DNA from 2 places in the Peribacillus sp. NPDC097264 genome. Region 2 is predicted to be linked to the other one. Evidence: riboswitches for the same ligand, from Rfam matches in the RefSeq annotation. Region 2 holds a riboswitch; the other holds the start of a gene.
What was found. Region 2 has a riboswitch for FMN ahead of ACQKL0_RS07890 (ECF transporter S component). Riboswitches for the same ligand answer to the same signal wherever they lie in the genome.

Region 1: it holds a riboswitch for FMN, as region 2 does, so the genes downstream of both, ribE (riboflavin synthase) here and ACQKL0_RS07890 (ECF transporter S component) in region 2, are expected to answer to the same signal.

The regions. Positions count from the first base shown of each region.
Region 1 is NZ_JBNNSR010000010.1:59,120-62,391, reverse strand. Features, by position in the region: partial or broken gene ribB (3,4-dihydroxy-2-butanone-4-phosphate synthase) at 1-563, opposite strand, end outside; gene ribE (riboflavin synthase) at 582-1,220, opposite strand; FMN riboswitch at 1,369-1,499, opposite strand; gene ACQKL0_RS16285 (GNAT family N-acetyltransferase) at 1,787-2,377, shown strand; gene ACQKL0_RS16280 (tryptophan-rich sensory protein) at 2,601-3,272, shown strand, end outside.
Region 2 is NZ_JBNNSR010000004.1:164,827-168,098, forward strand. Features, by position in the region: gene serA (phosphoglycerate dehydrogenase) at 1-1,263, opposite strand, end outside; FMN riboswitch at 1,603-1,735, shown strand; gene ACQKL0_RS07890 (ECF transporter S component) at 1,906-2,478, shown strand; gene ACQKL0_RS07895 (ferredoxin) at 2,613-2,861, opposite strand; gene ACQKL0_RS07900 (helix-turn-helix domain-containing protein) at 3,148-3,272, shown strand, end outside.

The DNA of each region.
Region 1 (3,272 bases), on a different contig from region 2:
ATGAATTTCAGGTTGAATTTATCCGCAATTAGTTCCAAGTCGGATACACGTGCCATGCTTCCATCTTCATTCATGATTTCACAAATGACACCTGCTGGAGCAGCCCCACATAACTTGGCCAAGTCGACGGAGGCTTCCGTATGTCCCGTGCGGCTTAACACGCCCCCTGCCTTGGCTATCAACGGAAAAGTGTGCCCCGGGCGTTGAAAGTCCTCGGCAACCGAATCTTCCTTCAAAAGCTCAAGGATGGTAATGGACCGCTCGAACGCACTGATTCCGGTAGACGTGCTTTTATGATCGATACTTACGGTGAAGGCCGTCCCATGATGATCGGTGTTATCATTGACCATCGGATGCAAGTTCAGCTTTTTCGCCAACTGTTCGGTAATCGTCGTACAAATCAACCCACGGCCATGCGTCGCCATAAAGTTGATGGCTTCGGGTGTCGCCTTTTCTGCAAGCACCACGAAATCCCCTTCATTTTCGCGGTCTTCATCATCGGAAATGATGATTACTTTCCCAGCTTTCAAATCTTCAATCGCTTCTTCAATGGTATGGAACATCCTGTACACCTCCATTTATTAGAATCCATGCTTAGACAAGAATGCTAAATCCAGTCCTGGTTTTGATTCGCTGTTTTTCATTTGATGTATGATATATTTCCCTAACATGTCGTTTTCAATGTTTACGATATCGCCTGCCGCCTTCCTGCCCAAAATGGTATCCTGATGGGTCAAGGGAATGAGTGATACAGTCAGCAAATTTCCCTCGATGCCGAATATCGTCAAGCTTGTCCCATCGATGGCAACAGATCCTTTTGGCATACAGTATGTACTGAGCCCTTCTTCCAGCTGAATCACATAATAGACGGCATTTTCTTTTCGTTCTTTTTTCATGATGGTGCCCGTTCCATCGATATGACCTGAAACGAAATGGCCGCCGAAACGTCCATTAGCACTCATCGCACGTTCAAGATTCACTTCTGAACCTGGTTTCAATGTCCGGATCGATGAAGCTTTCACCGTTTCCGGCATCACATCGACCGTAAATAAAGTCTGTGTGAAGGAAGTCACCGTCAAACAGACCCCGTTAACGGAAATGCTGTCTCCAAGATGGACATCTTCCAGTACTTTCTTAGAGGAAATGGCCAGTTCCATGCTGCTTCTTCCCTTTTTCATGGAATGAACCGTGCCGATATCCTCAATGATTCCGGTAAACATAGTTTCTCCCCCTTTTATACACATATAAAAAACCCCTTAGGATGGCCTAAGGAGTTAGCAGGAGAAATGAGTGAAAAAAATGGTATACCTAATAAACCCATCATTTCATATTCTGAAAAAATAGGCGTACGTATACACTTGGATTTCACACGTCCTTCTCCCATCCAGACTGTACTGTCGGCTTTGGATTCTCACCAAATCCTGCCTTTATCAGGCTCGCGGGCTTAGAATTGCTTCATCACCGCCGGTTGGGATTTTCACCCGACCCCGAAGGACTAACTATTTTTTTGAATCTTCCATTATTTTAACACTCTAAAGTACGGATGTAAAACATCTATCCTAAAATGAATCGATAGTTGCAAGCACTTCCTATAAGAAAAAGAAGGAAACGATCCTATGTAAGCGACTATAGCCGTGGTGCTTACATATCAATGGATCCCTGCCATAATACAAATCTCGTATACACGATCTGAGTGAGATGCTAAAATTTGATTCCATTATTTTCTTATAAATGTGACAAATCATGATATAATAATTGGAAAATCAAGAATAAATGGGGAATTCAAATGGGAAAGACAAACCTTTTAATGGTTCAGCACAATCATATCGAAAGTGAGCGTATCATCTTACGTCCGGTTTCGCTTGATGATGCTGAGGATATGTATGAATATACATCTGATGAAGAAACGACACGTTACCTTTACGACAAACATAAAGATTTGGACCAGACTAAGAACTTCATAGCGAACTATTTCTTGGAAGAGCCTATCGGCAAATATGCACTCGTGTTAAAGGAAGACAACAAAATGATTGGGGCTATCGAATTCAGAGTGCATGAATCGAACAAATGTGGAGAACTGGGTTATACTTTAAACCGGAATTTCTGGGGTAAAGGCTATATGACCGAAGCGGGAAAATCAATACTGGAATTAGCCTTCCATGTTTTGGATTTGGAGCGAGTATTTGCTGAATGTGATGTGATAAATGCCGCATCCGGGAAAGTATTGGATCGCTTAGGCATGAAGTGTGAAGGGATTCACCGTAAAAGCCACATGACGAAGGGTACATTATTAGACAGCGCCTATTATTCCATATTAAAAGAAGAATATGTAACCCCCGAAAAAAAGGATGAAACGGTTGTTAACGCTAAATCCTAATTTTACTAATTAATTAAGCACCTTTAAAGGACCTTGCTGCAATAAAAGTAGCAAGGTCCTTATTTTTTAGACGTGTTGTACCTTTATCCCTTTACAGATCTTGAATACCTTCTTTTATCCACCAAGTAAGAATCCTTCCTTCCGATGTGCTAAAAAAGGTTATCTCTCCAATTTAAAAGGAATAAGATAATATGTCCCAATTTCATTCAAAGGAGGAAGACACATGCTAATTGTTCTTATCAATCTTGTTGCCTATCTGTTCGTCATCACGATGAACTTCCTGGCTAATTACCTTCCCTTCAATGGCCAAACCTCAGGGGAAGTTTCCGGGAAACTGGACGTTCTTTTTACCCCAGCCGGCTATGTATTCTCGATATGGGGATTGATTTATTTTCTTCTTGCCATCTGGGTAGCCAGACAGTTTATGGGGAAACACAAAACAAGTCCCGCATATATGGTCTCTTTCCCATGGTTCGCCTTAAGCTGTATATTTAACGGAGCCTGGCTATTAGCTTGGCATTACGAATACTTCCTGTTATCCGTCATCATCATCATTACACTTTTATTGACCTTGATTGTCATTTACACAAACATTATAAAAGTGAGGCATGCCTTTCTCGACTTGATGCCCTTTTCCGTCTATCTAGGATGGGTGAGCGTCGCGACCATTGCTAACATTTCCTACTATCTGACCTATATCGGCTGGAATGGTTTCGGGATTTCCGATGTAGCATGGACGATCGCCCTCTTACTCGTAGCCACGGCTCTGGCATTCATCTTTGCCATCAAAAACAAGGACTGGTGCTACCCACTCGTCTTCGTCTGGGCCATCATCGGAATCGGCGTAAGGAACAGCACGCCCCATCCTACAATCACCACCACATCCTATATCCTG
Region 2 (3,272 bases):
TTCGCGAGTGTCGCCTTTTACTTTTAGACTGATCAGGTTAGAATAACCTAGAGAGTCAGTAGAAACCTTTTCGCCAATGGTAATGCCACGCTCTTTAGCAACCAATAGCGCATTCACTTCATTAACTGAAGCATCTACTCTTGATTTGAAGAAGCCTGCTATTAGGCTTTTTGTTAGAATAGCGGTGTCGAAGTCCAATGATTCACCTGCATAAGTTACGGAAATCTCCTGAATGCCTTCTTTCATGCATTGTGAGGCAATGGAGCCCATTTGTTGGACTAGTTGATAGAATGGCTGAACCTTTTCAAACACCTCTTTAGAAATGGCTGGAAGGTTAATTGAACTTGATACAGGATTACCTTCAAAATAGGTTAATACTTCTTGGGCGACTTGAACGGCAACATTCAATTGGGCTTCTTTAGTGGAAGCTCCTAAATGAGGAGTAGCGATGACGTTATCAAGTTCAAGTAATTTATGGCCAAGCGGTGGTTCTTCAACAAAAACATCCAATGCGGCTCCAGCTACATGTCCCTCGACAATCATTTCATATAAATCATCTTCATCAAGGATTCCGCCACGCGCACAGTTTAATACGTACACGCCTTTTTTACAGGTGAGTAACTTTTCTTTATTGATTAACCCTCTAGTTTCGTCCGTTAGAGGTGTATGTACAGTGATTATATCTGCTTTAGGGAGCAATTCATCTAAAGTCAGGGAAGTTACGGACATTTTTTTTGCACGATCGGCTGTTAAGAATGGGTCATAAACTATGACTTCCATGCCGAAAACTTTTGCGCGTTTGGCAATCTCTCCACCAATTCGTCCGAAACCAACAATGCCTAAAGTTTTTCCGCGAAGTTCCGTTCCTGTATAAGAAGATCGTTTCCATTCTCCATTTTTCAGGGAAGCATAAGCTTGCGGAATATGGCGCATCAAGGAAGCCATCATGGCAAATGTATGTTCAGCTGTTGAAATTGTATTTCCGTCAGGAGCATTCACAACAACGATTCCTCGTTTTGTTGCAGCAGGAATGTCAATGTTATCAACGCCGACACCTGCGCGAGCAATGATCTTTAGTTTTGGCATGCGGTTCATTAAATCTTCTGTAACTTTTGTTGCACTTCTAACCAGTATTGCATCGATCTGATCAAGTTCGTTTGCTGCTTCTTCTACAGTCTTCTGAATAAGAAGAATATTGGATGCCTCTGAAAGCGGTCCGAGTCCTTCTGGTTTGATGGCATCTGCTACTAAAATCTGATACACGTGTAAACACCTTCCTAGGTAAAATTCTCTTAAATTTCAGTTAATTTTACAATTGAAATGGGAAAACTGTCAATTTGGCATACCTATATGTAAGCGCTTTAATTAAAGTTGCTTTGAAATTCACTCGTCCAAAACCGCAAGGGCAAAGGGTTTGAGTCGTAATTTTCTAAAAATAAAAATTATTTTAGACCGAGTAAAATGTCGTGATTATAAATACATATTTTGTTTAAAATGAATAAAAGTGTAATATTCGATTGTCGTAAATTCATAGTTGCGATGAAAATACTATTCAAAAAAAGAAAAATCATTTATAATGAAAATTGTAAATTAATTTTATAGGTCTATCTTCGGGGCGGGGTGTAACTCCCCACCGGCGGTGATGAAGAAAAATTCTTCTAAGCCCGCGAGCCTTAGGGCAGGATTTGGTGAGATTCCAAAGCCGACAGTATAGTCTGGATGGGAGAAGATGGAGGTTCCTGAATGCGTTCAAACAGTCAAGTGCTGAACGTTTGTTTGATGAAACCTTTAATTTATCCCTTTAATTCTGTCGGAATTAAGGGGTTTTTTATTGAACATCAACATTCATGAAGGATCCCTAACCTCTTTTTCAAGGTAGATCAAGAAAAAGAAGGAGAGAGAACTATGAAATCGAACAAAGTTAAAAAGATGGTCACACTTGCAATGCTAGGAAGTCTTTCCTACCTACTAATGCTTTTGAATTTTCCATTTCCGGGATTTCCGCCTTTTCTGAACATTGATTTTAGTGACATCCCAGCACTGATGGCGGCATTGATTTTCGGACCGCTTGCAGGAGTTTTAGTTGAATTCCTGAAAAACTTATTGGATATGGTCATGACTGGAAGCGATACGGGTGTACCGGTTGGACATATCTCTAACTTTATAGCGGGGGTATTATTCATACTGCCAACATATTATGTATATAAAAAAATAAGTTCGAAAAAAGGAATGACATTTGCCTTGCTAGCCGGAACAGTTTCCATGGCGCTAATTATGAGTGTCTTGAACTATTATGTCTTTTTACCGGCATATACTTTCTTTATGGGATGGGATGCCATGACCGCACCAGAGTCAAGACAATTCGTAACTGCGGCAATACTCCCTTTTAACATCATTAAAGGAGTGCTCATTACTTCCGTTTTCATGCTATTATTTGTTAAACTCCAAACATGGATCAATAAAACAAGTGTTATATAAACATGCTTAATATATAAAAAGAGGCAGAAACAACCAGATGATAACTGGGTTGTTTCTGCCTCTTTAATGTATGGGGAGAAGTTTTAAAAAATACATAAAAAAAGCCATTCTCAAAATGAAAATGGCTTTTATTCTTATTCGAATTTTAAAGCGTCGCCCTCGAATGATTCGTCTGCGACTTTGATAGAGTCTGTGGGGCATCCTTCAAATGCATCCATCATGTCATCTATAAGAACATCGGGGATTTCAACGATTCCTTCGTTATCATCTAGCGTAACAAAAGCAATTCCTTCATCATCATAATCATAGATATCTGGTGCTGCAGCTCCACAAGCTCCACAAGCGATACATGTTTCTTTATCAACAATAGTAAATTTAGCCATGAATAAAACCCCTCCTAAGTTGATTTACAACTCAAAACCTTTTTATTATAGATTAACATCTCTTTCTTATTGTAAGACCGAATGCCGAACTTATCAATAGAAAATGTAACGATAATACGGCAGTATATGAAAAGTCAACACAAATTATTGGGAAAATTTCTTTATAACGAGTACGTATTTAGTTGTTTATTCACAAATATCGTTGCATATATGACATAAAAAAAGGCGGTATTTGCAGATTTTTGTTACAATATAATTGGATAAATGGAACAAGGATGTGAGTTTCATGAACAATTATCTTCAAGCAATCATTTTATATGCGATACAAAAGTTCCAAGGTGAGCGTTCCATCTACGCAATTTATCATATGCTTCAGGGTAAAAAATCGTCCCAGACTATTCAGGATGCGCA